DNA from 2 places in the Pseudoduganella rhizocola genome. Region 2 is predicted to be linked to the other one. Evidence: riboswitches for the same ligand, from Rfam matches in the RefSeq annotation. Region 2 holds a riboswitch; the other holds the start of a gene.
The links. A riboswitch is a leader RNA that binds a small molecule or an ion and turns the genes downstream of it on or off. The one in region 2 is predicted to bind thiamine pyrophosphate.

Region 1: linked by a shared signal. The riboswitch ahead of thiC (phosphomethylpyrimidine synthase ThiC) and the one ahead of ACJRPG_RS13765 (TonB-dependent siderophore receptor) in region 2 are both predicted to bind thiamine pyrophosphate.

What each region holds. Positions count from the first base shown of each region.
Region 1 is NZ_JBJQIK030000014.1:2,491-18,287, reverse strand. It holds gene ACJRPG_RS22675 (histidine phosphatase family protein) at 1-251, shown strand, start outside; gene dusB (tRNA dihydrouridine synthase DusB) at 402-1,418, shown strand; gene ACJRPG_RS22665 (helix-turn-helix domain-containing protein) at 1,463-1,696, shown strand; gene purH (bifunctional phosphoribosylaminoimidazolecarboxamide formyltransferase/IMP cyclohydrolase) at 1,790-3,376, shown strand; gene ruvC (crossover junction endodeoxyribonuclease RuvC) at 3,501-4,037, shown strand; gene ruvA (Holliday junction branch migration protein RuvA) at 4,065-4,640, shown strand; gene ACJRPG_RS22645 (YciI family protein) at 4,663-5,118, shown strand; gene ruvB (Holliday junction branch migration DNA helicase RuvB) at 5,179-6,234, shown strand; gene ACJRPG_RS22635 (glutaminyl-peptide cyclotransferase) at 6,227-6,985, shown strand; gene ACJRPG_RS22630 (substrate-binding periplasmic protein) at 6,992-7,714, opposite strand; gene ACJRPG_RS22625 (DUF2147 domain-containing protein) at 7,921-8,370, opposite strand; gene ACJRPG_RS22620 (substrate-binding periplasmic protein) at 8,464-9,255, opposite strand; gene ACJRPG_RS22615 (valine--tRNA ligase) at 9,330-12,131, opposite strand; gene ACJRPG_RS22610 (hypothetical protein) at 12,239-12,736, shown strand; gene ACJRPG_RS22605 (hypothetical protein) at 12,743-13,405, opposite strand; TPP riboswitch at 13,480-13,582, shown strand; gene thiC (phosphomethylpyrimidine synthase ThiC) at 13,658-15,538, shown strand; gene thiS (sulfur carrier protein ThiS) at 15,547-15,750, shown strand; gene ACJRPG_RS22590 (thiazole synthase) at 15,770-15,797, shown strand, end outside.
Region 2 is NZ_JBJQIK030000005.1:168,266-184,062, reverse strand. It holds gene ACJRPG_RS13820 (flagellar assembly protein A) at 1-668, opposite strand, end outside; gene ACJRPG_RS13815 (hypothetical protein) at 841-1,242, opposite strand; gene ompR (osmolarity response regulator transcription factor OmpR) at 1,430-2,197, shown strand; gene ACJRPG_RS13805 (sensor histidine kinase family protein) at 2,207-3,544, shown strand; gene ACJRPG_RS13800 (VOC family protein) at 3,652-4,125, shown strand; gene ACJRPG_RS13795 (YciI family protein) at 4,137-4,559, shown strand; gene ACJRPG_RS13790 (YciI family protein) at 4,576-5,274, shown strand; gene ACJRPG_RS13785 (RNA polymerase sigma factor) at 5,271-6,536, shown strand; gene ACJRPG_RS13780 (GFA family protein) at 6,533-6,946, opposite strand; gene ACJRPG_RS13775 (Imm26 family immunity protein) at 6,950-7,408, opposite strand; gene ACJRPG_RS13770 (ferritin family protein) at 7,446-7,748, opposite strand; TPP riboswitch at 7,855-7,955, shown strand; gene ACJRPG_RS13765 (TonB-dependent siderophore receptor) at 8,011-10,110, shown strand; gene ACJRPG_RS13760 (hypothetical protein) at 10,107-10,814, opposite strand; gene ACJRPG_RS13755 (AAA family ATPase) at 10,819-11,340, opposite strand; gene pnuC (nicotinamide riboside transporter PnuC) at 11,337-11,969, opposite strand; gene ACJRPG_RS13745 (alpha/beta hydrolase family protein) at 12,090-14,048, shown strand; gene ACJRPG_RS13740 (S46 family peptidase) at 14,082-15,797, opposite strand, start outside.

The sequences.
Region 1 (15,797 bases), on a different contig from region 2:
AGCGCAGCATTGCCGCCCTGGCAAGATGGGCCGAAAAGCACCCGGGCCAGGCCATTGCCGTGGTCGCCCACGGCGGCGTGCTGGAGTGCGCCTACCGGGCCGCTACCGGCATGTCGCTGGACAGCCCGCGCGACTTCCAGGTGAAGAACGCCAGCATCAATCGTTTTACATTTGAGCATGGAAAGTTGCTTCTCAGCCAATGGGGCGAAGTGGCGCATCTCACTCTTGCAACACTCGACGACGTGATTTAGCACGTCCGTCTGAAAATTTTCCCTATGAAAACAGTGTTTCATAACCCTTAAGCTGTACAAGGAATTTTTTCAGACAAAATAGTGCTTATTATTTGAGCAGCCCTTGGGTTAGAATTGCAGGTTCCTCCGCTCGATTCAGGAAGCTGCCCCGTGCAAATCGGACCTCATTTACTGCGCAATAACGTTTTCGTCGCCCCCATGGCGGGCGTGACGGATCGTCCTTTCCGGCAACTCTGCAAGGAGCTGGGCGCGGGCTATGCTGTCTCGGAAATGGCCGCTTCCAACCCGAAACTGTGGGCCAGCGAAAAAAGCTCGCGCCGTACCGACCATGAGGGCGAGATGGAGCCGAAAGCGGTGCAGATCGCCGGCGCCGACCCGCAGGACCTGGCCGATTGCGCCAAATTCAATGTGGACCGCGGCGCGCAGATTATCGACATCAATATGGGCTGCCCGGTCAAAAAGGTGTGCAACAACTGGTGCGGCTCGGCCCTGCTGCAGCACGAAGACCTGGTGGAGCGCATCCTGCACGCCGTGGTCGGCGCCGTGGATGTGCCCGTTACGCTGAAATTCCGCACCGGCTGGAACCGCGAGAACAAGAATGCGCTGCGCATCGCGCGCATTGCCGAACAGGCCGGCATCCAGATGCTGACCCTGCACGGCCGCACCCGGGCCGACGGCTATACCGGCGACGCCGAATACGACACCATCGCGGCCGTAAAGGCCGAAGTGAAGATTCCCGTGGTCGCCAACGGCGACATCACCACGCCCGAAAAGGCGCGCTACGTGCTCGACAAAACCGGCGCCGATGCGGTGATGATCGGCCGCGCCGCCCAGGGCCGTCCCTGGATCTTCCGCGAAATCGATTACTACTTGCGCACCGGCAAGCACCTGCCCAGCCCGCTGGTCGCGGAAGTGCGCAAGCTGATGGACGAACACCTGCGTGCGCATTACGCCTTTTACGGCGAATTCCTGGGCGTGCGCACGGCGCGCAAGCACATCGGCTGGTATGTGCGCGACCTGCAGGGCGGGGAGGAATTCCGCCAGGCCATGAACCGTCTGGAATCGACGGACGAGCAGCTGCGCGCGGTGGACAGCTTCTTTGAATCGCAATGGAAGTACGGGGAGCGGTTACAATACTGCCTCCCTGAGGAAATGCTGGCCGCTTGAACAGTGGCCGGTTGGGGCATGTAATTTAGCAGAATGATAAAAATATGAGCAAAGAAAGTATCCAGGAAGTCGTCCAGAAAAGCCTTGAAGACTACTTCAACGACCTGGGCGAGCAGCAGGCTTCGAATATCTACGACATGGTGGTGCTGACGGTCGAGAAGCCTATCCTCGAAGTGGTGATGACGCGTGCCGACGGCAACCAGTCGCACGCCGCGCAAATGCTCGGTATCAATCGCAACACGCTGCGAAAAAAATTACAGGAACACGGCCTGCTGTAAGGCTCTTTTTCCGTCCGGCTATTGCGTGGCTGTGACCGGCCGCTGCGGCCGGTGGTTCGGTACAACCAGAATTTTCACAACCTCCAGATAGCCATGATCAAACAAGCTCTCATCTCCGTCTCCGACAAAACCGGCGTGCTCGATTTCGCGCGCGCCCTGTCGGCGATGGGCGTCAACATCCTGTCCACCGGCGGCACCGCCAAGCTGCTGGCCGATAACGGCGTGCCCGTTACCGAAGTAGCCGATTACACCGGCTTCCCGGAAATGCTGGACGGCCGCGTGAAGACGCTGCACCCGAAAGTCCACGGCGGCATCCTGGCCCGCCGCGACTTCCCGGAGCATATGGCAAAGCTGGACGAGCATGGCATTCCCACCATCGACATGGTGGTGGTGAACCTGTATCCCTTCCAGGCCACCGTGGCCAAAGCCGAGTGCTCGCTGGAAGACGCGATCGAAAACATCGACATCGGCGGCCCGGCCATGCTGCGCTCCTCGGCCAAGAACCACAAGGACGTGGTGGTGATCTGCGACCCGTCCGACTACGGCCGCGTGCTGGCCGAGATGAAGACCACCGACAATGCGCCCGGCTATGTGAGCTATGAAACCCGCTTCATGCTGGCCAAGAAGGTGTATGCGCACACTGCGCAGTACGACGGCGCCATCGCCAACTACCTGAGCAGCCTGGGCCCGGAGCGCGAACACGCCACCCGCAGCGCCTATCCGCAAACGCTGAATTCGCACTTCGAGAAAGTGCAGGACATGCGCTACGGCGAGAACCCGCACCAGAGCGCCGCCTTCTACCGCGACATCGTGCCGGTGGCCGGCGCGCTGGCCAACTACCGCCAGCTGCAGGGCAAGGAACTGTCCTATAACAATATCGCCGACGCCGACGCGGCATGGGAATGCGTGAAGAGCATGGGCGGCATGGGCCAGCCTGCGGCCTGCGTGATCGTCAAGCACGCCAACCCTTGCGGCGTGGCGCTGGGCGCCAACGCCGCCGAGGCTTACTCGCGCGCGCTGCAGACCGACCCGACCTCCGCTTTCGGCGGCATCATCGCCTTCAATGTGGAAGTGGATGCGGCGGCGGCCACCGAACTGGCCAAGCTGTTCGTGGAAGTGCTGATCGCTCCTTCGTTCACGCCTGAGGCCAAACAGATCATGTCCGCCAAGCAGAACGTGCGCCTGCTGGAGATTCCGCTGGGCGACGGCGTGAACCCGATGGACTTCAAGCGCGTTGGCGGCGGCCTGCTGGTGCAGTCGGCCGACTCGAAGAACGTGCTGCAGGCCGACCTGAAAGTGGTGACGAAGAAGCAGCCGACCCCGCAGCAGCTGGCGGACCTGATGTTCGCCTGGCGCGTGGCGAAGTACGTGAAGTCGAACGCCATCGTATTCTGCGGCAACAATATGACGCTGGGCGTGGGCGCGGGCCAGATGAGCCGCATCGATTCGGCGCGCATCGCTTCGATCAAGGCGCAGAATGCAGGCCTGACGCTGGCCGGTTCGGTAGTGGCGTCGGACGCCTTCTTCCCCTTCCGCGACGGCCTGGACGTGGTGGTTGACGCAGGCGCCACCTGCGTGATCCAGCCGGGCGGCTCGATGCGCGACCAGGAAGTGATCGACGCCGCCGACGAGCGCGGCGTCGTCATGCTCTACACCGGCACCCGCCACTTCCGCCACTAATTCGTTGGCCGAGGGGACAGACCCTGCTTTCGCGTAGCGAAACCAGGGTCTGTCCCCGAACTCCCAGTCCGCCACCGAACACAGTCAGCTTGCCTCCCAGCAGCAGACTGCCTACAATCAGTCAATGATCATCCTCGGCATCGACCCCGGCCTGCGCACCACAGGCTTCGGCGTCATACACAAGCAGGGCAGCAAGCTGCGCTACATCGCCTCCGGCACCATCAAGAGCGGCGAAGGCGACCTGCCTGCAAGGCTCAAGATCATCCTCGACGGCGTGAGCCAGCTGGCCGCCACCTACCAGCCCGACTGCGCCGCCATCGAAAAAGTCTTCGTCAACGTCAACCCGCAATCCACGCTGCTGCTGGGCCAGGCCCGCGGCGCGGCGATCTGCGCGCTGGTCACGCATGACCTGTCGGTGGCCGAATACTCGCCCACGCAGGTGAAGCAGGCCGTGGTCGGCACCGGCCGCGCCGCCAAGCCGCAGGTGCAGGACATGGTCGCGCGCCTGCTGGCGCTGCCCGGCCTGCCCGGCACCGACGCCGCCGACGCGCTGGGCGTCGCCATCTGCCACGCCCACAGCAACACCACGCTGTCCGTCATCAGCAACATCGCGCCGAACCTCGCCGGCCTGCGCATGCGGCGCGGCCGCCTGGTCGGCTAAACTGTCTCTTTTTCCCAAGGTATTCCCATGATCGGACGCCTCTCCGGGGTTCTGCTTGAAAAGAACCCGCCGCAACTGCTGGTGGACGTACAGGGCGTCGGCTACGAAGTCGACGTCCCGATGAGCACCTTCTACAACCTGCCGGGTACCGGCGAGCGCGTGGTGCTCTATACCCACCTCACCGTGCGCGAGGATGCGCACCTGCTGTTCGGCTTCGGCAATGCCGAGGAACGCGCGGTGTTCCGCCAGCTCATCAAGATCAGCGGCATCGGCGCGCGCACCGCGCTGTCGATTTTGTCCGGCATGTCGATTCCCGACCTGGCGCAGGCGGTCACGCGCCAGGAAGCGGGGCGCCTGGTCAAGGTGCCCGGCATCGGCAAGAAAACCGCCGAGCGCCTGCTGCTGGAACTGAAGGGCAAGCTGGGCGCCGACATCGGCGCGGGCGCGCATCCGGTGGCCGATTCCCAGACCGATATCCTGAATGCGCTGCTGGCGCTGGGCTACTCGGACAAGGAAGCGCTGCTGGCGCTGAAAACCGTGCCGGCCGGCGCCTCCGTCTCGGACGGCATCAAGCAGGCGCTGAAGGCCCTGTCCAAGGGCTGAACTTTTTCACAAGGAGACGGCCATGAACAAGCTCTGTGCAGCACTCGCATTCGCTATCCTCTCGCTTTCCGCCCAGGCGCAAACGGCGCCCGCCTATGACGCGGAGCTGGCGAAGTCCCTCGGCGCCAATGACAACGGCCTGCGCCGCTACGTACTCGTGATCCTGCGCACCGGCCCCAGCAAGGTGCCGGAAGGCGCCGAGCGCAAGGAAATGTTCGCCGGCCACTTCGCCAACATGCAGCGCCTGGCCGACCAGGGCAAGCTGGCCTACGCCGGCCCGCTGGACGGCGTGGATGGCGCGCGCGGCATTTTCATCCTGCCGGTGGACAGCATCGACGAGGCCAAAAAGCTGGTTGCCACCGACCCGGTCATCATCAAGGGCGAAATGGTGGCGGAGTACCACACCCACTTCGGCTCCGCCGCCCTGATGATGGTGAACCGCGTGCACCCGACAATCGCTAAGCCGGCCGCAAAATAGCCTGCGTTCGCTCCGCGAATGAGCCGCCTGCCATGGCCGAAGGCTTGGTAGAATCACGTGATGAGCATTCAGACCGACAATTTCACCGAACAGCGCATCATCGATGCCGCGCCTTCCTCGCCGAACGAGGAAGCGATCGAGCGCGCGTTGCGGCCCAAGCATCTCGATGAATATGTCGGGCAGTCGAAAATCCGCGACCAGCTGGAGATCTTCATCTCTGCCGCGCGCAAGCGCAGCGAGGCGCTGGACCACACGCTGCTGTTCGGCCCCCCGGGCCTGGGCAAGACCACGCTGGCCAACATCATCGCGCGCGAAATGGGCGTGAACCTGCGCCAGACTTCCGGCCCCGTGCTGGAACGTCCGGGCGACCTGGCCGCCATCCTCACCAATCTCGAAGCGAACGATGTGCTGTTCATCGACGAGATCCACCGCCTGTCGCCGGTGGTCGAGGAGATCCTGTACCCGGCGCTGGAGGACTACCAGATCGACATCATGATCGGCGAAGGCCCTGCGGCGCGCTCGGTCAAGCTGGACCTGCAGCCCTTCACGCTGGTGGGCGCCACCACCCGCGCGGGCATGCTGACCAACCCGCTGCGCGACCGCTTCGGCATCGTCGCGCGCCTGGAGTTCTACACCACCGATGAACTGGCGAAAATCGTCACCCGCAGCGCCGCGCTGCTGAAGGCGAATATCGACGACAGCGGCGCCGTGGAAATTGCGCGCCGCGCGCGCGGCACGCCGCGTATCGCCAACCGCCTGCTGCGCCGCGTGCGCGACTACGCGGAAGTGAAGGGCAACGGCGATATCACCAAGGCCGTGGCCGATGCCGCGCTGCGCATGCTGGACGTGGACAGCGTGGGCTTTGACGTGATGGACCGCAAGCTGCTGGAAGCGGTGCTGTACAAATTCGGCGGCGGTCCGGTCGGCATCGGCAACCTCGCCGCCGCCATCGGGGAAGCGGCGGACACCATCGAGGACGTGCTGGAACCTTACCTGATCCAGCAAGGCTACCTGCAGCGCACCCCGCGCGGCCGGGTCGCCACGCCGGCCGCCTACCAGCACTTCGGCGCCACCCCGCCGCGCACCAACCCAACCGGAGACCTGTGGGATGCGTAAGCTGCTCGCGCTGATTTCTCTTTGCCTCGGCGGCATTGCCGGCGCTGCGGTGCCGGTGCAGGGCTACACGGTCAAGCACAGCTATCCGCACGATGCGCAGGCGTTCACGCAGGGGCTGTTCTTCAAGGATGGCTTCCTGTACGAGAGCACCGGCCAGTACGGCGCGTCCTCCGTGCGCAAGGTGGACATCGCGACCGGCAAGGTACTGCAGAAACGCGACCTGCCGGAGCAGGTGTTCGGCGAAGGCATTGCGCTGGTCGGCAGCAACATCATGGCGCTGACCTGGATGAACCAGGGCGGCTTCGTGCTCGATGCGGCCAGCTTCGAGGCCAAAGCCACCTTCCGCTACCAGGGAGAAGGCTGGGGCCTCACCAGCGATGGCCAGCGCGTGTACATGAGCGACGGCAGTCCTTATATCCGCGTGCTCGATCCCGCAACCATGCAGGAGCAGCGCCGCATCCACGTTACCGCCGACGGCCAGCCGGTGCCAAAACTCAATGAGCTGGAGTGGGTGGACGGTATCATCTACGCCAATGTGTGGCAGACCGACCGCATTGCACGCATCGATCCCATCACCGGCCGCGTGATCGGCTGGATCGACCTTAAGGGCCTGTCCGCCAAAGCCGGCGTAGCGCCGGATTCGGACAATGTCCTGAACGGCATCGCATACGACAGCAAGCAGAAACGTCTCTTCGTCACCGGCAAACGGTGGCCGCGCCTGTTCGAGATCGAACTGAGGTCGGCGCGTTAAGCGCCCCTAGCGGGGAGCCCGCAAGCCATAGTTTTTCAGCAGCCGCGCATAGGTGCCGTCCTTGACGACGGCCTTCATTGCAGCCTGCAGGCGCGCGGCCGTTGCATCGTCCATATCCGGCGAACCGCCCAGCCAGGTTTCGGCCTTCGTCACCGGCTTGCTGATGGTGATCTGCATGTCGGGGAAATAGCTGTGGGCGGTGCCGCTGATGATGTCCTGGTCGCCGAACACCGCATCGGCGATGCCCAGCTTCACAAGGCGCAGGCCGCCCTGCACCGTGGTGGTTTCGATCAGCTGGGTGTAGCCCAGCTTCTTCAGGTTCTCTATCTGCACGGAGCCGCGCAGGATCGCCACCGGGCGGTTCCTGAGCGCTGCGGCATCCGTCACCGGCGCGCGGCCTTCCTCACCGATAAAAACAAACTTCTCGTAGTGCAGGGGTGTGATCCAGCGGTAGCTTTTCTCGCGCTGGGCGTTGCGCGTCAGCGGAAAGATGGCGGTATTGGGAACGGTGGCAACCAGAAAGAGCGCGCGCTTCCACGGCACGAACTGGATCTGGACGGGCACATCTGCGCGGCGCGCCACTTCAGTGACGATGTCCACCAGCGCGCCCTGTTGTCCGGCTCCCTGTTCGATCGACAGCGGCGGCAGGTCGCTGGTGACAACGCGCAAAGGCCCGGCAAATGCGGGCAGGATCAGGCAGGCCAGGAGTGAGCAGAACAGGGATCGCATGCAGGTCGACAGGAAGCTGAACTGCGATTGTATCAAGCGCCGCGCCGCGCGGGAGGGGACATCTGCCCCTTCGACAATTGATTACAAATTTGCCCAAATCTTACTGAATTACTGGGCGCCTCATCTCGGCATAATGGCACCTGCCAAGTGGCAGGAAGTGTTGTAATTTAGGGCTCCCTCATCCTCCGGGGGAGCCCATTTTTTTTCTACTCTTCGCGCACCCAGGTCTGGGAGCGGCCCAGCAGCGGGGTGCCGATGTAGCCGCGCACATCCAGTTTCTTGCCGCCGTCCACCAGCTTCATCTTGCTCTTGTAGGTCTTGCCGTTTTCCGGATCCATGATGGTGCCGCCGCTGTACTCATCGTCATCCTTCCTGATGTCCTTGATGATGGCGAGGCCGATCAGCGGCTGGCCCTTGTCGGCGCCTTCGCATTTCTCGCATTTGGGGTTCTGGTCCTGGTCCGCGGGACGGAACAGCTTTTCGATCTTGCCCTGGTAGATGCCGTTTGCTTCGCTGATGCGGATCAGCGCTTTTGGCTTGCCGCTCTTGTCGTCGATGTTCTTCCACAGGCCGACCGGGGAATTCATGTCGGCCGCAAAGGCGGCGCCGGAAAGGGCGCTTGCAGCGATGAGTGCAGCGTGAATGATGTGACGCATTGTGTTTGCCTCCGATATGGTTTTTGTGAAGGCAAGTGTAGCGCAGGGAAGTGCGCCGGGGCGCAAACTTGCGGCCCGGTTAGAGGTATTGATCTAATAGTGCGGCAGGTCGCGGGTCGCGGCGGCGTACTCCGGCGAATGTTTGACACGGGCGATGGCCTCCCACAGCGCGTCCACCTTGGCGCCATGCCCGGCATACACGCTGCGGCTGACCGCGAGATAGTAGTTCTCCACATAGAACGGCACCGGCAGCATCTCGATCTTGCTCGCGTAGCGCGGCTGCGCCATCAGCGGCGCCGCGCTGGCTTCGAAGCTGATGGCCAGCGCGCCGCGGCCGAGCAGCAGCTTCGAGAAACTGGCCTCGCTGTTCTTGGCATTGTTGTCGGCGGCCACGCCCAGCGCCTGCAGGCGTTGCGCCACCAGCACGGTGGTGCGGTCATGCAGCACAGGCCCCGTGAGGCCGCTGAACTGTTTGCCATCCCAATTTACCGTACTGCCGCTGGGGCGGTACACCATCACGCGCGTGGTGACGGTGGCATGCGCCGCGTCCGGTGCTTTGGGCGATCTTGGGAAGACCAGGTCTTTCGTCACGTTGGCGATGGCAGCGGACGGGTAGCCGTCTGCCTGGCCCGAGCTGATCTCCGCCAGGCAGCGCAGGTAAGGCGCACGGTGAAACGCGACCTTCATGCCGGCCTCGCGCGCCGCCATCTTGATGAGAATGGGAATGGCGCCGTCGCGGTCCGTGTAGATAAAGGGAGGGAAGGGGTTCTCTTCGATGCAGAGGGAGAGGGTGAGCACGCCGTTGCGGTCCACCGTAGCGGCCGTGGCGGAGGCGGCGAGCGCCAGGCTGGCGCAGGCAATCAGGCGGCGTAAGGCATTCTGCATGCCGACATGGTGGCGGTAATTGCGGCCGCCGTCAATCAGGGCAGCAGTCCCGAAGGCTGCCGCCCTGAACCTGCTTACTCGGCCGGCAGCTTGGCCAGCTGCTCCTGCATCTTGGCCAGGGTGGCGCCGAAGGTTGCCACACGCTCCTTCTCCTGCTCCACCACGGCGGCGGGGGCGCGCGCCACGAAGGACTCCGAGGACAGCTTGCCGGAAGCCTTGGCGATTTCGCCCTGCAGGCGCGCGATTTCCTTGGACAGGCGCTCGCGTTCCGCCTTCACGTCGATTTCCACTTTCAGCATCAGCTTCGTGGTGCCCACCACGGACACGGCGGCCGGCGATTCCGGCAGCACATCCACGATCTGCACTTCGGACAGCTTGCCCAGCAGCTGGATGTAGGGTGCGAAGGCAGCCATGCGCTGCTTGTCCGCGCCGGTGGCTTCCACGACCAGCGGCACGCGCAGGGACGGCGCCAGCTTCATTTCGCCGCGCAGGTTGCGGGTGGTGTCGGTCAGGCCTTTCAGCTCGCCGATCCAGGCTTCCGCTTCATCGCTGATCAGGGCCTCGTTCGGCAGCGGGTAAGGCTGGGTCATGATGGACTTGCCTGCGCTGTCGCCTTTGCCGGCCAGCGGGGCAACGGTCTGCCACAGTTCCTCGGTCACGAACGGGATCACCGGGTGCGCCATGCGCAGCACCACCTCCAGCACGCGCAGCAGGGTATGGCGGGTGGCGCGCTGCTGGCCTTCCGTGCCCTGCTGGACCTGCACCTTGGCCAGTTCCAGGTACCAGTCGCAGTACTCGTCCCACACGAACTTGTAGATGGTGCTGGCGATATTGTCGAAGCGGTAGTCGGCGAAGCCCTTGGCCACGTCCTGCTCGGCCTTCTGCAGCAGGGAGATGATCCACTTGTCGGCCATCGACAGGTCGGCGTCCGATGGCGAGCAGTCCTTGCCTTCGGTATTCATCATCACGAAGCGGGTGGCGTTCCACAGCTTGTTGCAGAAGTTGCGGTAGCCTTCGGCGCGGCCCAGGTCGAAGTTGATGTTGCGGCCCAGCGAGGCGTAGCTGGCCATGGTGAAGCGCACCGCGTCGGTGCCGTAGGCCGCAATCCCTTCCGGGAATTCCTTGCGCGTGGCCTTTTCGATCTTCTCGGCCTGCTTCGGATTCATCAGGCCCGTGGTGCGTTTCTGCACCAGCGCATCGATGCCGATACCGTCGATCAGGTCGATCGGGTCCAGGGTATTGCCCTTGGACTTGGACATCTTCTGGCCCTGCGAGTCGCGCACCAGGCCGTGCACGTACACGGTCTCGAACGGGATCTTGCCGGTGAAGTGCGCCGTCATCATGACCATGCGCGCCACCCAGAAGAAGATGATGTCGAAGCCCGTCACCAGCACGGAGCTTGGCAGGAAGGCTTTCAGGTCCGGCGTTTCATTCGGCCAGCCCAGCGTGGAGAAGGGCACCAGCGCGGACGAGAACCAGGTATCCAGCACGTCGTTATCGCGCGTCAGCGGACCGGTGCTGCCTGCGGCTGCAGCCTTGGCCTTCGCTTCGGCCTCGTCGCGCGCGACGAAGTAATTGCCCTGCGCGTCGTACCAGGCGGGAATCTGGTGGCCCCACCACAGCTGGCGCGAGATGCACCAGTCCTGGATGTTGTTCAGCCACTGGTTGTAGGTGGTGGTCCAGTTCTCCGGCACGAACTTGATTTCGCCGCTGGCGACTTTTTCCAGCGCCACTTCGGCGATCGATTTGCCCGGATTGAAGGTGCCTTCCGGCGCCGGCTTGCTCATGGCCACGAACCACTGGTCGGTCAGCATCGGCTCGATGACCACGCCGGTACGGTCGCCGCGCGGCACCATCAGCTTGTGCGGCTTGACCTGTTCCAGCAGGCCTTGCGCTTCGAGGTCGGCCACGATCTGCTTGCGCGCCGCGAAGCGGTCCATGCCGCGGTAGGCGGCCGGCGCGTCGTCGGTGATCTTCGCGTCCAGCGTGAGGATGGACGGCATCGGCAGCTGGTGGCGCTGGCCCACGGCATAGTCGTTGAAGTCATGCGCCGGCGTGATCTTCACGCAGCCGGTGCCGAAGGCCTTGTCCACATAGGAGTCGGCGATGACCGGGATTTCGCGGTCGCACAGCGGCAGCTTGAGCATCTTGCCCACCAGCGCCGTATAGCGCTCGTCGGTCGGGTCCACCGCCACGGCCACGTCGCCCAGCATGGTTTCAGGACGGGTGGTGGCCACGGTCAGCGAGCCGCTGCCGTCGGCCAGCGGGTACTTGATGTACCACATGGAGCCGTCTTCTTCTTCCGACACCACTTCCAGGTCGGAAACGGCGGTGCCCAGCACCGGATCCCAGTTCACCAGGCGCTTGCCGCGGTAGATCAGGCCCTGTTCGAACAGGCGCACGAAGACTTCGGACACCACTTTCGAGCGCGGCTCGTCCATGGTGAAGTATTCGCGGTCCCAGTCCGGCGAGGTGCCGAGGCGGCGCATCTGGCCGGTGATGGTGGAGCCGGATTTCTCCTTCCACTCCCACACTTTCTCGATGAACTTCTCGCGGCCCAGGTCATGGCGCGAAATCTTCTGTGCGTCGAGCTGGCGCTCCACCACGATCTGGGTGGCGATGCCGGCGTGGTCGGTGCCGGGAATCCACGCCGTGTTATGGCCCAGCATGCGGTGGTAGCGCGTCAGGCCGTCCATGATGGTCTGGTTGAACGCGTGGCCCATGTGCAGCGTGCCGGTCACGTTCGGCGGCGGCAGCTGGATGCTGAAGGATGGCTTCGAGAGGTCCATCGACGCGGCGTAGTAACCGCGCTTCTCCCACTCGCTGCGCCAGAACTGTTCAATGTCGGCAGGCTCGAAAGACTTGGCTAATTCCATGATAGGGCGTGAATTTTTGGCGAAAACATCCATTATAAGGGAGCGGGGGTCTTATTCCCTTAAATGGTAAGCTCCTGCCTCATGTTTAAATGATAAGGAGTTGGAGAATGAAGTGGATACTTGCTGCCGCCCTGGCACTGTCGCTGAATGTGCAGGCCGCCCCTGCGGCGCCGGACAATGCCCACCTGCAGGCGGTGCAGGGCCTGCTGGAAGCCATGCAGGCCGAAAAACTGGTGCGCATGAAGGCCGGCATGGCCCGCTACGCAAACGACGCGCAGCGCCAGGCGGTCAACGCAAAGGTTGACAAGATTGCACCGCAAACCATCTACTCGCGCCTGGCGGTGCCGGTGTCGCAGCTGGTGACAGCGGAAACGGCCACCGAAATGGCACGCTACTATCGCACGCCTGCCGGCCAGAAGGCGGTATATGCCATGTATAACTCCCGCGCCAGCCTGGTCGACACCAAGCCGCAGTACACGGCAGCGGAGAATGCCGACATGAAGCGCCCGGCCTTCGTGAAGGCCCAGAAAGCCTTCAGCGAAGCCGAGCCGCTCATCGGCCGCCAGGCCTTCCTGCTGGTACAGAAGATCGCCAACGAGAAGTAAGCAGGGCTATTTGCCGCCCTTGCGTCCGCGCCGCGGCCCTTCACAATTGGCGCCCCAGGCCTGGAATTCATTGCGCGACTTGCGCGTGGTGATGCGCACGGAGCCGCCCTGGGAGCTGTCGAAGACCAGGATGTTCTGGCCGTCCTTCGCGCGGTCCAGCCCCGTCAGGCGGAAGCCGTTGTTGCGCAGCGGCGCGCAGCTGGTATTGCCTGCCATGAGCAGGCGCGCATTGCCGAGCAGTTCGGGGTATTGCTGCAGCAGGCGCAGGGCGTCCATATCGGCCACAGGCGCCAGCAGGCGCACCGCATCATCAGGCACCTGGCCGCATTGTGGCGTGTGGTGGATCCAGATCACCTGCTGCGGCTCGCCGCGCGGACGCCAGCGCTGCTCCGGCCGACCGTGCGGCGTGTAGTCGAAGGTTTCGCGCGGCGCGCGGCACAGCGGCAGCACGGCGCGCTGTCCCTTGCCGTCGACCGTGGCGCTGAGCTGGCGCTTGCCCGTGCCTGCGCCGGTGCTGAAAGCCGGCTGCGGCATGCGCACTTCGGGATGCAGGCCGCGGTAGAAGCGGTAGAAGGAATCGGTTTCGGCCTCGCTCAGCTGCGCGCCGGCGCGAGGGGCGAGAGCCAGCAGCGCCGACAGCGCCGCAATACGCAGGACAGTGACATTCATGTGGCGATTATAGATCAGCGCCGCAGCCACACGCGCTCACTTGATGGGGTTATAATTCACGCGCCACCGCAAGGTGGCAACGCTAGGGGTCCTGCACGGCGCGAGCCGTGTGGGTGAGAAATACCCTCCGAACCTGATCTGGGTAATGCCAGCGAAGGGAAGCTTGTGGAAACGCCGCGCCTTCACGCCTGCCGTGCTGCGCGTGCGTCGCCTGAACTCCTTTGCTGGCTCCTGAGCCTTCAAAGGAGCCAAATGAACGCCAATCCATCCTTCCTCGCCGCCACGGCCGAGGTCGACAGCGCCGCGATAGCGCCGCTGCCGAATTCCCGAAAAATTCATGTGCAGGGCAGCAGGCCCGATCTGCGCGTGCCCATGCGCGAGATCAGCCAGTCCGATACCTCGGCCTCCTTCGGCCACGAGGTCAATCCGCCGGTGACGGTGTATGACACCTCGGGGCCGTATACCGATCCCGAGGCGCGCATCGATATCCGTTCCGGCCTCGCGCCGCTGCGCGCGGCATGGATCGCGGAGCGCGGCGACACCGGGGAGCTGCCGGGGCCGACCTCGGACTTCGGCCAGGCGCGCCTGGCCGATCCCGCGCTGGCCGCATTGCGCTTCGAGCTGGCGCGCAAGCCGCGCCGCGCCCGCGCCGGCGCCAATGTCACGCAGATGCACTATGCGCGGCAGGGCATCATCACGCCGGAAATGGAATTCGTGGCCATCCGCGAAAACCTGCGCCGCCGGGAATATGTGGCCTCGCTGAAGGCCAGCGGCCCGATGGGAGAGCGTATGGCGGCGATGCTGGAGCGCCAGCATCCGGGCCAGTCCTTCGGCGCCGCGATTCCGGCGGAAATCACGCCGGAATTCGTGCGTGAGGAAGTGGCGCGCGGCCGCGCCATCATTCCCGCCAATATCAACCACCCGGAATCGGAACCGATGATCATCGGCCGCAACTTCCTTGTGAAGGTGAACGCCAATATCGGCAATTCGGCGGTCACTTCATCCATCGGCGAGGAAGTGGAGAAAATGACCTGGGCCATCCGCTGGGGCGGCGACACGGTGATGGACCTCTCTACCGGCAAGCATATCCACGAAACGCGCGAATGGATCGTGCGGAACTCGCCGGTGCCGATCGGCACGGTGCCGATCTACCAGGCGCTGGAGAAGGTGAACGGCAAGGCCGAGGACCTCACGTGGGAAATCTTACGCGACACGTTGGTCGAACAGGCGGAGCAGGGCGTCGACTACTTCACCATCCATGCCGGCGTGCTGCTGCGCTACGTGCCGCTGACGGCGAAGCGCCTGACGGGCATCGTGTCGCGCGGCGGCTCCATCATGGCCAAGTGGTGCCTGGCGCACCACCGCGAGAATTTCCTGTACACGCATTTCGAGGAGATCTGCGAAATCATGAAGGCCTACGACGTGTCCTTCAGCCTGGGCGATGGCCTGCGTCCCGGTTCGATCTACGACGCGAACGACGAAGCCCAGCTGGGCGAGCTGCGCACGCTCGGCGAGCTGACGCAGGTGGCGTGGAAGCACGATGTGCAGGTGATGATCGAAGGGCCGGGCCATGTGCCCATGCAGCTGATCCGCGAGAACATGACGCTGCAGCTGGAGCAGTGCGATGAGGCGCCGTTCTACACGCTTGGCCCGCTGACCACCGATATCGCACCCGGCTACGACCATATCACTTCCGGCATCGGCGCCGCGCAGATCGGCTGGTACGGCACCGCCATGCTGTGCTACGTGACGCCAAAGGAGCACCTTGGCCTGCCGGACAAGGACGATGTGAAAGAGGGCATCATCACCTACAAGATCGCGGCCCATGCGGCCGACCTGGCGAAGGGGCATCCCGGCGCGCAGATCCGCGACAACGCCCTGTCCAAGGCGCGCTTCGAATTCCGCTGGGAAGACCAGTTCAACCTGGGCCTCGATCCCGACAAGGCCCGCCAGTTCCACGATGAGACCCTGCCCAAGGACTCCGCCAAGGTGGCGCATTTCTGCTCCATGTGCGGCCCGCATTTCTGCTCAATGAAGATCACGCAGGAGGTGCGCGCCGCGGCAGCCGAAGGCATGCGCGAAAAGGCCGTGGAGTTCCGCCGCAGCGGTGGCGAGCTGTATCGCAAGCTGTGAGGCCGGCCATGATACCCATTGTATTGAACGGCGAAACGCGCAGTATCCCGCGCGGCCAGGATCTGCAGGACCTGATGGAGTCGCTGGCATTGGCGGGCCAGGCGCTGGCGCTGGCCGTCAACCGCGAGGTCGTGCCGCGCCAGCGCTGGGCGGGCTACGTGCTGCAGGCAGAAGACAGGATCGATATTGTGCGCGCCATTGGCGGCGGCTGACAGGAGAATAAAAATGACGATGAAAAAAGATGTGTTGACGATCGCAG
Region 2 (15,797 bases):
TGCTTTTTCAGCAGCGGCGTGTGCGCCGCTACCTGCGGAAAGCGGTTCTGGAAGGTGTGCAGGTCGAAGCGGCCATTGGCCATTTCCTTCGGCGCATTCGAGCGGTGGATTTTCTGCGAGACCTCGACGATCATCGCGTCCTGGCCATTGGTGGGGCTGAGGCGCCGCGCCACGGTCAGGCGGGTGGCCTTGCCTTCCTCGATCGCCGCGCGCACGGCGGGCGCATCGATGCCGAAGCGGATGCCCTTCTCCCACATATCGGCCACGAATTCATCGAAGTCGAGGGCCGACTCCTCTTCGTCGGCGCCCCCCGCATTCAGGTAGACCGGCTCGAAATAGTATTCGGCTTCACCGGCGATAATGCGCACGGACTTGTACAGCCCGCGGCGCTGCTCGGGGAATGGCGCCACGGCGTCGGCAAAGCGCACCAGGGGTTTGTCGCGCTGCGCCGGCGGCAGCTCGGGGCCGGCCTCGTACAGCATGCGGATAAAGACACCGTAGTCGATGCCCGTGAAATAGGCGTGCGCCTGGAACAGCTGGTTGACCGCAGCCTGGCGCGAGGCGAGGTCGGCGTCGGCGCGAAAATACACGCCGTCCGTACGCTGTACCACCGCAGGCGTGCCCGTTCCGCCTGCCGGAACCTCGCCCGCCCCAGCCTTATTTAACACGTTCACCATTCCCTCAGCCGATCATGACACACTTTCGTTGCATAATCGCTATCGCCTCATTTTAATTTATTAACTAGCGTAACATGTTCCAGCAGGGAAGGTAGCAGAAATTTGAAATCCGAAAGGTCAAATGGGGCCATCCGGCCCCATTTGTTCTCCCTGCGCTGCAGACTTAGCGGCGCGGCGTTGTCGAATAGACTTCGGCGCCCATTTCGTTGATCTGGCGGCGCAGGTCACGGCGCTCGTCGGCCGACATGCGGTTCATGCGGCGGTTCATTTCCGCATTATTGGCATTTTCCTGCATCATGCGGCGCTGTTCCTCGGCCCGCGCTTCAAAGGAGCGCGGGTCGCGCTCATCGCCCCAGCGCGAATCGCGGAAGCTGCGCGGATTGCGCTGCGGCTGCGCCGAACCGGCCTGGCCTTCGTCGCGGCGTGCACCCTGCCCGCTTTGTGGATCGGCATGGGCCGGCGCCGCCATCAGCAGCGCGCAGAAAACGGCCAACGCGCCGGCGCCGGCGCGTGCCGACGCTCGCGCGTCCTTCGCCCAGTCCAGTTTGTTGATCGATTTGCCCATTTTCATCCTCTTCAATGCACTCGGTATAAGCTTTACTGCCATAACCAAAGTGTATGCGCGATTCCCTATGAGAGTAAGACGCAGGGGGTAAAGTTTGTAACACTTTGTAATGACTTTGCACCGATGCGCCTCGTAAAGCATTATGACGTTACCATAGCGACATAATTCTGACAATTCCGACAGCCTCATGACTACGACATCGACAGAATCGAACAACACCCCCGGCAACCAGAATGGCCACCAGGCCAAGATCATGGTAGTGGACGACGACGTGCGCCTGCGCGACCTGCTGCGCCGCTACCTCACCGAGCAGGGGTTCAACGTATTCACCGCCGAAAATGCGACCGCCATGAACAAGCTGTGGCTGCGCGAACGCTATGACCTGCTGGTGCTGGACCTGATGCTGCCCGGCGAGGACGGCCTGTCCATCTGCCGCCGCCTGCGCGGCGCGGGCGACCAGACCCCTATTATCATGCTGACCGCCAAGGGCGAGGACGTCGACCGCATTGTCGGCCTCGAAATGGGCGCCGACGACTACCTGCCCAAGCCCTTCAACCCGCGCGAACTGGTGGCCCGCATCGGCGCCGTGCTGCGCCGCAAGGCGCCGGACGAGATTCCGGGCGCGCCGTCGGAAACCCCGCAGACCTTCGAATTTGGCCAGTTCGTGCTGGACCTGGGCACCCGCACGCTCAAAAAGAACGGCGAAACCGTGCCCCTGACCACCGGCGAATTCTCGGTGCTCAAGGTGTTCGCGCGCCATGCGCGCCAGCCCCTGTCGCGCGAAAAACTGATGGAACTGGCCCGTGGCCGCGAATACGAGGTGTTCGACCGCAGCCTGGACGTGCAGATTTCCCGCCTGCGCAAGCTGATCGAGCCCGACCCTTCCAGCCCGTTGTATATCCAGACCGTGTGGGGCCTGGGCTACGTCTTCATTCCCGAGGGCCAGCCGCGCTGATTCCGCACCATGCCGTTTAATTTCCGCTTCGGGCGGCCGAAGGGCGGCCTGTTCTGGCGCACCTTCCTGCTGCTCGGCGTGCTGACCACGCTGAGCATGGCGTCCTGGATCGGCATGATCAGCGTGGTGCAGCGCGAGCCGCAGGCGCAGCAGGTGGCCGCCCAGGTCATTTCCGTCGTCACCATCACCCGCGCCGCCCTCACCCACTCCGCGCCCGACCTGCGGCGCGAACTGCTGATCGAACTGGTGTCGAATGAAGGCATCCGCGTGTTCTCGCTGGAGGACGATGACGAGGTGGAGCCGCCGCCGGACACGGAACTGATGAAACTGATCCAGGCCCGGGTCAAGGCCACGCTGGGCGCCGACACCCGTTTCTCCTCGCGGGTCAACGGCCAGCGCGGCTTTTGGGTCAGTTTCAAGATCGAGGACGACGCCTACTGGCTGATGCTGGAACGCGAACGCATCACCAGCCTGACCGGCGTGCAGTGGCTGGGCTGGGCCGGCGTGGTATCGCTGGTGTCCCTCCTTGGCGCGGCGCTGATCTCGGGCCTGATCAACCTGCCGCTGAAGCGGCTCACCCATGCCGCGCGTGAAATTGCCCGCGGCGCCCGCCCCGACCCGCTGCCGGAAAAAGGCCCGGAAGAGGTGCGCCTGGCCAACCGCAGCTTCAACCAGATGGTGGACGACCTGCAGCGGGTGGAATCCGACCGCGCCGTGATCCTGGCCGGCATTTCGCACGACCTGCGCACACCGCTGGCGCGCATGCAGCTGGAAGTGGAGATGGCCGAGCTGTCGCCGGAGGCGCGTGAAGGCATGCAGTCCGATATCGCGCAGATGGACGCCATCATCGCCCAGTTCCTGGACTACGCCAAACCCACCGAGCAGACCAGCTTCCTGCTGCTGGACGTCTCCGCCATGCTGGAAGAAGTGGCGCACGAGGCCACCCGCCTGCCGGACGTGTGGGTGCAGACCGGCCTGTGCGAAGGAGCCCAGGTGATGGGCAATGCCACCGACCTGAAACGGGTCTTCAACAACCTGGTGGAAAACGCGCGGCGCTACGGCAAAACGCCGGGCACCGACCTCGCCGAGATCGATATCCATTGCACCCTCAAGGGCCGCCAGGTCATCATCGAATTCCAGGACCATGGCGTGGGGGTGCCGGAAGACCAGCTGACCCAGCTGCTGAAACCCTTCACCCGGCTGGACACGGCACGCAGCCAAGCCAATGGCGCCGGGCTCGGCCTGGCCATCGTGGAGCGGGTGCTGCAGAAGCATGAGGCCGAATTGCTCTTGCGCAACCGTGAAGGCGGCGGCCTCATCATCCGCATTGTCCTGAACGCCGCCTGAAAAAAACCAAAAATATTTTTCGATTGGTGTCGATCTGGAGTTTTCCCGCGCGTCGTGGGAATATGGCGGCGCAGTTTGCGCTTCCCTAATCCACAAGGAGAGACACCATGGTTCAGAAGATTCCAGAGGGCATGCATTCGCTGACCCCGCACATTGTCTGCAAGGGCGCGGCTGACGCAATCGAGTTCTACAAGAAGGCCTTCGGCGCCATCGAATGCGCCCGCATGCCGGTGCCGGACGGCAGCGGCAAACTGATGCACGCCATGATCAAGATCGGCGATTCCTTCCTGATGCTGGTCGACGAATTCCCCGAAATGCATGCCTACAGCCCGAGTACGCTGAAAGGCTCGCCAGTCACCCTGCACCACTACGTGGAAGACGCCGACGCGGCCTTCGCCCGTGCCATCGGCGCCGGCGCCGAAGTGCGCATGCCGCTGGCCGACATGTTCTGGGGCGACCGCTATGGCGTGCTGCAGGACCCTTACGGTCATATGTGGTCCATCGCCACCCACCAGCGCGACGTGTCGATCGAAGAAGCCACCGCCGCTGCCGCCTCGATGCCCCACGACTGCCAGAAATAAGGAGAACGGACATGCGATTCATGGTCATTGTAAAAGCCAACGCCGATACCGAAGCGGGCGTCATGCCAACCACCGAGCAGCTGACGGCGATGGGCAAATTCAACGAAGAGCTGGTGAACGCCGGTATCATGCTGGCTGGCGAAGGCCTGCACCCCAGCTCGCGCGGCGCACGCATCCGCTTCGGCAAGGAGCGCCAGGTGATTGACGGTCCCTTCACCGAAGCGAAGGAACTGATCGCCGGCTTCTGGCTCATCCAGGGCAAGTCGCTGGACGAAGTGAAGGAATGGATGAAGCGCGCGCCGATGGAAGACGGCGACGAGCTGGAAATCCGCCAGGTCTTCGATGCCGATGACTTCGGCGCCGAGTTCACGCCGGAACTGCGCGAGCAGGAAGAACGCCTGCGCGCCAAGTCCGCTTCGCAGCACGCAGCTTGATAACAAGGGGGATGCAATGCACTACATGATTCTGCGCCGTGGCGACCGCCACACCGAGCGGGCGGATTTTCCCTCCGCCGAACTCAGGGCGGCCGTGCCGGGTGGACGGTGGTTGCATCCCAGCGCGCGCGGCGTCCGCATGCGCCGGCGCGACGGGGTATGGAGCATCCATAAAGGCCCGTTCGCCGATACGCGCGAACTGGTGGCCGGCTTCACCGTCATCGAAGCGGCGTCGAAACAGGAAGCCATCGAGCAAGCCAGGCGCTGGCCCAGCGCCGACGGCGAGGGCGAGTTCACGCTGGAAGTGCGCGAAACCGGCTGCCCGGGCGGCTGCCACGGCATCGATACCCAAAGCGCTCCGCAGCTCACGCCCATTATCGTGCTGCTGCGCTCCGACCATCAGCTGGAAGCGGACGTGATACCGCCGGTGGCCGTGATCGACCGCATGAATGCCGCCAACGAAGCGGGCGTGAAGAGCGGCATGCTGATGGCGGGCGATGGCCTGAAGGGCACGGCCAAGGGCGCCCGTGTTAAGTTCTCCGGCGGCCGGCCGAGCGTGATCGACGGCCCCTTCACCGAAATCAAGGAACTGATCGCGGGCTTCTGGCTGCTGCAGGTGGCCGATATCAGCGAAGCCTATGACTGGGTGCGCAACTACCCCTACCCCTTCCCCGGCGATATGGAGGTGGAGCTGCGTGAAGTGGTGAACGCTTGAACGCAATCCACCGGTCGCTGGACGCTGTCTGGCGCATCGAATCCGCGAAGATCATTGCGGTGCTCACGCGCATGCTGCGCGACGTGGGGCTGGCAGAGGAAATGGCGCAGGAAGCGCTGGTGAGCGCCCTCGAAACCTGGCCGGAACAGGGCGAACCTGACAAGCCCGCAGCCTGGCTGATGACGGCAGCAAAAAACCGCGCCCTGGACTACCTGCGCCACAAGAAGCTGGAGCAGGACAAGGAAGCCGAACTGACCTACGAAATCGAAGGCCTGCTGCAGGACGCGGCGCCCGATCTCGAACGCACGCTGGACGACAATATCGGCGACGACCTGCTGCGCCTGGTCTTCATCTCCTGCCATCCCGTGCTGCCGACCGAAGGCCGGGTGGCGCTGACCCTGCGCCTGCTGGGCGGCCTCACCACCGACGAGATTGCGCGCGCCTTCCTGGTGCCGGAGCCCACGGTGGCGCAGCGCATCGTGCGCGCCAAACGCACGCTGAGCGCTGCGCAAGTGCCGTTTGAAGTGCCGCGCGGCGCGGAACTGGTGGAGCGGCTGTCCTCCGTGCTGCAGGTGGTTTACCTTATCTACAACGAAGGCTATTCGGCCAGCGCGGGCGCCGACTGGATGCGCCCCGCCCTGTGCGAGGAAGCCCTGCGCCTGGGCCGCATCCTGGCCGAGCTGGTGCCGCAGGAGCCGGAAGTGCACGGCCTGGTGGCGCTGATGGAGATCCAGTCTTCGCGCCAGCGCGCCCGCACCGATGCGCAGGGCGCGCCCGTGCTGCTGCTGGAACAGGACCGTGCCAAATGGGACCAGCTGCTGATCCGCCGCGGCCTGGCGGCGCTGGAGCGCGCCGAAAAGCTGGGCCGCAGCCTGGGCCCTTACGCGCTGCAGGCAGCCATTACCGCCTGCCACGCGCGCGCGCGCAAGGCCGACGAGACGGACTGGAACCGCATTGCGGCCCTGTACGAAGAGCTGGCGCAGCTGGCGCCCTCCCCCGTGATCGAACTGAATCGCGCGGTCGCCCTGTCCATGGCTTTCGATCCCGCTACCGGCCTGGAACTGGCCGACACCCTGCTCGACGAACCGGCGCTGCGCAACTACCACCTGCTGCCCAGTGTGCGCGGCCACCTGCTGTTCCAGCTGGGACGCCTGGGGGAAGCGCGCACGGAATTCGAGCGCGCCGCAGGGCTGACGCAGAACGAACGCGAACGCGCGCTGCTGCTGTCGCGCGCCGCGGCCTGCGCGTCCCCGCCGGGCTAAGGAATCTCGCGCGCGCCTTCGCTACGCGTGCGCAGGTAGCGCGGCAGCTCGTCGGCCAGGTGCAGCCAGTGCAGGCGGCTCTGCACATAGGTATGGTCGGCCGGCGGCGCCGCTTCCGGATCGTCCAGGCTGGCCGTGGTGATGTCCACGCACTCCGGATCGCGCTCGTCCTCGAAGGTCAGCTGGGTGCCGCACTGCGCGCAGAAGCCGCGCGCGGCGCCGGGACTGGAACGGAAGATGGCAGGCTGGCCCGCAGTGAAGCTCAGCGCGGCGCGCGGCACGCTGAACCAGGCCACGCAGGGCGCGCCCGCGATGCGGCGGCACATGCTGCAATGGCATAAGGTGCTGTGCGAAGCCGGCCCCTGCGCTGTGTAGCGCACCGCACCACAAAAACAGCCGCCTTCGAACATGGCTTACTCCAGCAGTTTGGTCAGCAGCAGCTCGGTGGAACCGTAGCCGTACAGGGTATCCAGCTCCAGGCCCTCGGTTTCGTAGGGCACGGAGACTTCTTTTTCCGGCTTGGCCGGGTCGTCGGAATAGGTGGCGCGCCAGGCCCGCTTCAGCGCATCGGCGCGGCGGATGAAGACAGGCACCGGCCAGTCGGCGCGGTCGAAGTGCCCGGCCTCGCCGAGGATGGGCCAGCGGCCATTGTCGAGCGCCATGTCGCCGGTGCGGATGGCCTTCAGCGCGTCGCTCGCGCGCAGGCCCTGCACCTGCTCCAGCGTGGGCAATTTCTCGAACTTCGGCCCGAACAGGTAGGCCAGCATGATCTTCCCTTGCGGGGACAGGCGGGCAACCAGTCCGGTGGCATAACCGCCATTCCTCAGCGGCACGGCAAACAGGCTTCCTTCCCGGTACGGCAGCAACTTCATTCACATCCTTTCCTTGCCGCCGTACCGTTGCGGAGTCTCAGTCTCCGTAGTGGTACTGGGCGGCGATCGGTCCCGCCTTGAACAGCGCTTCCTTCATTTCCTTGTCCAGTTTCGGATCGCGGCGGCGCACCCATTCCAGCAGCATCGCCACATGCTTGCGCGTGGCGTCGCGCTGGTACCCCATCACCAGCTTGAGTTCGGGGTCGGTGCAGGCTTCAAAACGCTGATTCTGCGTATCCAGCATCTCCAGCTTGCCGATCAGCGAAGTTATGGCCCGGTGCATGTCGAGCACCTGGGCGTTCAGCGCCTCCCGTGGCTCGACGACGTGTTCCTGCGTCATGGCAGTCTCCTGTAGAAATCTGATGAGCACATTGTCCGCCGCCGGGGCGCATTTCTCAAGTGTAGCGAGGGCGGCGAACAGGCGGCGCACGAAATGTGTTAAGCTTCGGCCTCGCTAGGGGTCCTGGGACTTGGATGTTCCGGGTGAGAGATACCCTCCGTACCTGATCTGGATAATGCCAGCGAAGGAAAGCGCAAAGTTGCATCCTCCCTCCTTTGAGTGCTCTCCCCGCGTTGGCTCGACCGAAGCATAAGAGCACAACATGACCAAGACGAAATTCGCAGCAAGCGCCGCCGCACTGGCCGTCGCACAAGCCTTCCCTTCCATCGCTGTGGCGCAGGCCAATGAGGCGCAGATGGCGGAAGTGGTGATTACCGCCACCCGCACCGCCGCCGAACGCGCCTCCGTAGCCGGCTTCTCCGACGCCCCGCTGCTGCAGACGCCTGCCTCTGTCAGCGTGATCACGCGCGAGCAGATGCAGGAGCTGAACATCCGCACCACCACCGATGCCTCGCGCTACGACGCCAGCATCAGCGACGCCTACAACGCCGTCGGCTATGCCGAGCAGTTCTCGATCCGCGGCTTCAAGCTGAATAACGCCAACAGCTACCGCAAGGACGGCCTGCCGATCTCCGCCGACACCCAGATTCCTCTGGAAAACAAGGAGGCCATCGAAGTGCTGAAAGGCCTGTCGGGCCTGCAGGCCGGCGTGGCGGCGCCGGGCGGCATCGTCAACTACGTGACCAAGCGCCCCACCAGCAGCACCCAGCGTTCCGCCCTGTTCGAAGTCAGCGAGCGCGGCACGCTGCACGGCGAGGCCGATTTCGGCGGCCGTTTCGAGGACCGCCGTTTCGGCTACCGCATCAATGTGGCGGCAGACCGCCTGCGCTCCTACATCAAGGGTGCGGACGGCCACCGCAACTTCATCTCCGGCGCCTTCGACTGGCAGATTTCGCCGCAGGCCCTGCTGCAGGTCGACGCCGATTACCAGAACAAGGCCCAGGTCTCCGCGCCCGGCTTCCAGCTCATCAACGGCGTATCGCTGCCCGGCGTGCCGGCCGATACGATGCTGAACAATCAGCCCTGGAGCTTCCCGGTCAAGACAGAGAGCAGCAATATCGGTGCACGCTTCCAGTACCAGTTCTCCTCCGAGTGGTCGGCCACCGTGAGCGCCAACCGCCATCTGTTCAAGCGCGATGACTACACGGCCTTCCCTTATGGCTGCAGCGCCCAGGAGCTGTACCCTGGCTTCTGCGCGAACGGCGACTACGATGTATATGACTACCGCAGCCTGGGCGAAAAGAAGAAGCCTGCCGCCGCACAGGCCATGCTGCAGGGCCGCTTTGCCACCGGCGCCCTGCGCCACGAATTCACCGGCGGCTTCTCCTACTACGAGAACCATGAGTACTGGGGCGACTACCTCTACGACTGGGCGGGCGTGAGCAATATCTACCATCCTGTGGTGGTGCCGCCGGTTGGGCTGAGCAGCGGCCCGGTATCCGAGCGCCGCAACGACCACGAACGCGCGCTATTCGTGCAGGACATCATCGGCTTGAGCAGCGAGCTGAAACTGCATGCCGGCGCGCGCTATGTGAAGCTGAAACGCAACGAGGTGGACGTGGCGCCGACGAATGCCAACTTCTGGCTGCCGAACGTTTCGCTGGTCTACAGCCCGCGCAGCAATGTGGCGCTGTATGCGTCCTACGCACAAGGCCTGGAACATGGTGGCATCGCGCCGATCGAAACCACCAACCAGAACCGCGCGCTGGCGCCGGGCAAATCGAAGCAGGTGGAATTCGGCGCCAAGGCCGAGGTCTCCGGCATCAGCTATGCCGCCGCCCTGTACCAGATCGACAAGGGCCTGGAATACACCGATGCCTCCAACACTTTCGTTCGCAACGGCGAAGCGCGCCACCGCGGCATCGAGTTCTCGGCACAGGGCAAGCTCACGCGCGAACTGCTGGTCGGTGCATCGGCCACCGCGCTGCATACGGAGCAAAGCGGTACCGGCCTCTCCTTCTACGACGGCAAACGCGTGACCAACGTGCCGGCCGTGAAATCGACCCTGTTCGCGGAATACAGCGTGCCGCAGCTGCCTGGCCTGAAAGTCGGCGGCGACTGGCAGTTCACGGGCAAGAAGGCATTCGATGAGCAGAACACGGTCATGGTGCCGAAGTACCATGTGCTGAACCTGGGCGGTTCGTACTCGACGAAAGTGGCGGGCATGCCGCTGGTGGTGCGCGCGCAGGTACGCAATGCGCTGGACCGCTTCTACTGGCGCGACGTGACGCCGGACCTGGGCGGCTACCTGTTCCCGGGCGCGGAACGCACCTTCCGCGTATCCGCGCAGCTGTTCTTCTAGAAGATGTACTGGACCCGCATGGTGAAGCTCTTCGCCCTGCGGTCCGAATTCTTGCCGAGCAGCCAGGCCGCCTCGTACTTGATCTGTTGGCGGCCTGCGTCCACAGTCCCGAACAGCGCCGGCCCCACACGGTGCGACTGTTCGTGCACGCCCTTCCAGTCGTTCCACTTCCCTACTTCACCGAAGCCCTGCACGCCGGGCTGCAGCCAGGGCTTCCAGCGCTGCTTCACCTGCCATTGGTAGACCAGCTCCGTATCGGACGCAGTACCGGTATCGAACTCGCGCTGGAGGAATACATTGAAGTTGATCTGCGTGCGCCAGACCTGGGTTTGCAGCACCGGCCCGATTTCGACGCTGTAGCCGCGGTCCTTGCCGCGTTCCACCAGCGTGTGCAGGGCCGCATCGATATCGTACTGCCCCTGCGTGAGCATGAAATCGTTCTGCCAGGAGGTGCCGACGTAGCGTGTGCGCTCGCCGTTGAACTGGATCCAGCTGCCATATACCTCGGTGTACCAGCGCTCGGTAACGCCGTAGCCGAAGCCGATTTCCGGCATAGCCGTGCGGCGGTCGCGGTAATGGGCATTCCAGTATTTGTAGTCGATGGAAGCCTGGCCGGCGACATCGTAGACGGACACCAGATAGTAGCCGGTCGCAGCGCTGGCAACTTGCGGCAGCAAGCTGGCGATGGCGAGCAGCTTCTTCATGCGTCTACTCCTTTCCGAGTACCTTCGCTACCTGTTCCAGGCGTTGGTCGAGCGGGCCGCTGACACGGGTGTACTGCACGCGGCGCGCTTCCAGTTCTTCATCCAGCAGGCGGTTGATGATGGCGCTTACGTCCTCCGATTCGCGGTGCAGGCCGTCCGGCACCCATGGCAGGTCGGCGGCGCACACCAGCGTGAGGTCGTAATGGCGCGACTGCAGCAGCGCTTCCAGGTCGGGACGGATGCCGCCGAAATAATGCCTGCTGTAGACCGCCGTCATCAGAGGTGTAGTATCGCAGAAAATAAAATTTCCACCACGCACAATTGCCGCCTGCTCACGCTCCACTTGCGTTTGAGCAATATGAATCTGGTCCTCTTCCACGGGAACGCGCTGCACGGTGTCGACAAATTCGCGCAGGTACTCGGGCACCCAGATGGCCCGGTAGCGTTCGGCCAGGGCGGCGGCCAGCGTGGTCTTGCCGGAAGACGCGCTGCCGATGATGGCAACGCGCAGCGGTGCAGCGCTCACTTGAGCACCATCGCATCGCCGGCGGCCAGGCCTTCCGGAGCGCCCTGCATCGCGCGGCGCCAGGCCACGAGGCCGATAGCGGCCATCACCACGAACATCGCATACAGCACGGCCGTCAGCATCAGGCCTTTGTGCACGTACAGCGCAACGTAGAGGATATCGACGACGATCCACACATGCCAGTTCTCCAGCTTCTTGCGCGACAGGAGCAGCTGGCCAACCAGGCTGCCCGCCGTGAGGAAGCCGTCCGCATGCGGCACATCGGTATCGGTAAAGGACTTGAGGAACCAGGCCAGCACGCCGAAGCCAACCAGCCAACCGGCAATCGCCAGCCAGCGCCCCTTATTTGCCAGCACCGTTACCGGCAGCTGATCGTGGCTGTCGTCGCCGCGCAGCCATTGATACCAGCCCCAGACCGACACGGTGATAAACACCAGCTGCAGCGCCATATCGCCATACAGCCGCGCGCGATAGAACACCACGCCGTAGGTGGCCGAGGAAACGATGGCGAACAGCCAGGCCCAGTGGTTCTGGCGGATATTCAGCCAGACCACGGCGACGGAGAGCGCGAAAGAGATCAGTTCCAGCGGTGTGGTGGACAGGCCGAACAGGGTCAGGGATTCGTTCATGGGCGCGATGGGGAAGGACGCCGGATTATGCCACGCAGCACAAATTCTCTCCAAATATTGCAGTAGATAAACATTTTCCAGGGTGATAGATTTCTGTTATCAACAATAACGGGTACCTTCATGAAAAAACACATGCCGGCTGCGCTCCTGCTCGCCACCTTCGGATTGACCGCCGCAGCGCAAACGGCGCCGGTGAAAGTCCCGGTGTCGGCATTCGCCAAATTCGACCAGTTCTCGCAGCCCCGGATGTCGCCGGATGGGAAGCACCTTGCAGTCACAGTCAATATGAAGATAGGTAAGCGCCTGGTGCCGACTATTACCTTCTACAGCCTGCCTGAGCTGAAAATCGAAGCCACCGTGCGCATGAAGATATTTGAAGTGCCCGCTTACTACACCTGGGTCAGCAATGACCGGCTTGTCGTTACCAAGGCGCTCGAAGTGGGTTCGCGCGAGGTGCCCCAGCTGACCGGGGAGATCGTCGCCATGAACTACGACGGTAGCCGGCAGGAATACCTGTACGGCTATGACTATCTCCAGTATGGCAGGAATCCCACCCGCTATGGCGACGACTATGGTTTCGCCTACATTGCCGACATCCCCCTTGTGCGCAATAACACGCTGATGCTCGGCACCCGCCTCTGGCGCACGGAGCACAGCGAGCTCCTCGATGTCGATACGCTGAGCGGGATCCGCAAGCAGAAGGCCATGCTCCCCTACCGCGGCATGCAATTTACCGTGCGGAACGATGGCGTGCCTGCTTTCGCCTTCGGCTATGACCAGGACAACCTGTTCATGCTGTACCGGTACGACGCGGCGGCGGCCAAGTGGAACCGGGAAGACGGCAAGCGGGTTGGCAGCTCGCTGCGTCCGCTCTATATCACTGCAAACAACCAGGAATTCATCGGCACGCATTCCGCAAACGGCGGCCCGGATACCATCGTGCGTGAAAATATCGCGACGGGTGAACGCAAGGTGATCGCTGCCGACGGCGCGAACAGCATATGGATCACAATGAGCGGCAGCCGGCGCGATATCCCGATTGCCGCCATTACCAGCGTCGGCCGGCCCCGCGTTATCTACTTCGACGAAACGGACGCGGAATCGAAGCTGCACAAACTGCTCAGCGCGCAATTCCCCGACAGCGTTGTGCGCTTCGTCGACTTCACGGATGACGGCAGCAAACTGCTGTTCAAGGTTTCCAGCGACCGCGATCCGGGCAGCTACTACCTGTATAACCGCAGTACCAACGGCGCCGACCTGCTGCTGACCGCGATGGAAGACATCGAGCCGGAGCAGATGGCAGAACGCCAGCCCATCAGCTTCGCGGCACGCGACGGCCTGCCGCTGCACGGCTACCTGACCAAACCCTTGAACAGCGCGGGCAAAAAACTGCCCATGGTTCTGTTGCCGCACGGCGGTCCTTTCGGCCCGCGCGATGACTGGTATTTCGACACTGAAGCGCAGTTCCTCGCCAATCGAGGCTACGCCGTGCTGCAAGTGAACTTCCGCGGCTCAGGGGGCCATGGCGACGCATTCCGTACAGCCGGCTACCTGCAATGGGGCGACAAGATCATCGATGACCTGGTGGACGGCACGCGGCACGTGGTTGCACAAGGCGTGGTGGACGGAAAGCGAATGTGCGTGTATGGCGGCAGCTTCGGCGGCTATGCGGCGCTGCGCCTGGCCGAGCGCGAACCGGACCTGTTCAAATGCGCCATTGGCTACGCCGGCGTGTACGAGCTGGGCCTCGTCCACGAGGAACACGAAACAAAAACGTCCAAGCGGACGGCCAAGTTCTTTGCCGATTCGCTCGGCAAGGACAAGAAGGAACTGGAACGCATATCACCAACCCGGCATGCGGATGCCATCAAGATTCCCGTGATGCTGATCCACGGCGGCAAGGACGAGACGGCGCCAAAGGAGCATGCCTTCCTGATGAAGGCCGCACTGGAGAAAGCCGGACGCCCGCCGGAATGGTATTACGTGGACTATGAGGGGCACGGATTCTACGATACTGAAAACGTATCAGAGGTCTATAACCGGCTGGAAGCCTTTCTCGCCAAGCATATCGGCAAATGAAAAACGGGGCCTTGGCCCCGTTTCTGTTTGCGCTTACTTCTTAGGATACTTGATTGTCATCTCTTTGAGCAGGTTATCGGCGTGGTCGACTTCCTTCATCACCCATAGCATGTAGCGCACATCGAGGTGGATGGCGCGCGTGATGTCGCGGTCGAAGTACCAGTCCTTCGTGATCGACTCATAGGTCGAATCGAAGTTCAGGCCTACCAGTTCGCCGCGCTTGTTTACGATGGCGGAACCGGAGTTGCCGCCCGTGGTGTCGGCACTGGACAGGAAGTCCACCGGAACGGTACCCAGCACCGGATCCTTGAACTGGCCATAGCGCTTGGCCTTGATCGCCTCCAGCAGCTTGGCAGGGGCGTCGAACGGATCCTTGCCGGTGTGCTTCTCGACGATGCCTTCCACGGTCGTGAACGGGCCCTTGCTCATGCCGTCACGCGGCGAGTACGGCGACACGGTGCCGTAGGTGATGCGCAGCGTGGAGTTCGCGTCCGGATAGACAGGCTTGCCCTGCGACTTCTTGTACGCGATCACGGCTGCCATGTACTGCGGGATCACCTTTTCCAGGTTGCCTTCCACTTCCTTGGTGCGCTCCTCCAGCGAGGAAGCGATGCCGTTCAGTTTTACGGCCAGCTGCATGAAGGCGTCGTTCGACTTGGCCAGCGCTTCGGCGTCCTGGTCCAGCAGCGCAATGCGCTTGGCAGTGGTGCCCAGCTCCGTGGCGGCATATATCGCATCCAGCGCCTGCGGCGACGGCAGCAGCGCGTCCAGGCCTTGCGGGTGGGACTTGGCCGGCAGCGCGGCGTAGCGCTTCAGGCCTTCCGCGAAGCGGGCCTTGTCCACATTCGCGTCAAACGACTGCTCCAGGCGGTTCAGGCGGGCCTTGATGAAGCCCAGGTCGCGGTCCTGGTAGCCACTCTCCCGTTCGGCGTTCGGCTTTTTGCGTTCCAGCGCCAGGCGGTACAGGGTACGGGCGCTCTTCAGCAGGTCGCTGTTGGTGGCCACGCCCCATGCGAACTGCTCCTGGTCCAGCGCCATATCGGCGGCGATGGCGGCATCCAGTTCGGCCAGCAGGGTTGGTGACACATTCGGCTGCTTGGCATACCAGGCGCGGAATTCGGCATCCTGCACGTCCTTGATGGCGGCGATGTCCTTGCGCGCGAAGCCGTCCATCAGGCCCTGGGTCTTCTTCATCCGGTTGTTGATGGACTTGACCACCGAAGCGTAGCGCACGGCGGCTGCATCGTTGCCCTTGGTGGCAGCGGCGATGGTATCCAGGTCGGCCTGGTACTCCTTCACCTGCAGGGGATAGCCCATATCGCGCGCGTAGCGGATTTCGGACGGCAGCTTGTAGCGGCTGGTGCGGCCCGGATAGCCGGCCAGCAGGATAGGATCGCCGTTCTTCAGGCCTTCAGCCGACACCACGAGGAAGTCCTTCGATTTATACGGCACGTTATCCGGCGAAGGATCGGCGGGACGGCCATCCTTGCCCACGTAAGCGCGCAGGAAGGAATAGTCGCCGGTGTGGCGCGGCCATTCGTAATTGTCGATATCGCCGCCGTAGTTGCCGATCATGTCGGCCGGCGCATACACCAGGCGCACGTCGCGGATCATCATCTGGCGGATGCGGTAGTACTCCAGGCCGCGGTGGAAGGCAGGCACGGAGCAGCGGTACATCTTGTCGGTTTCGCACTCGGCGATGAGCTCCTTTACGCGGCGCTCGATGGCCTCATGGCGTTCCTTGCCGCC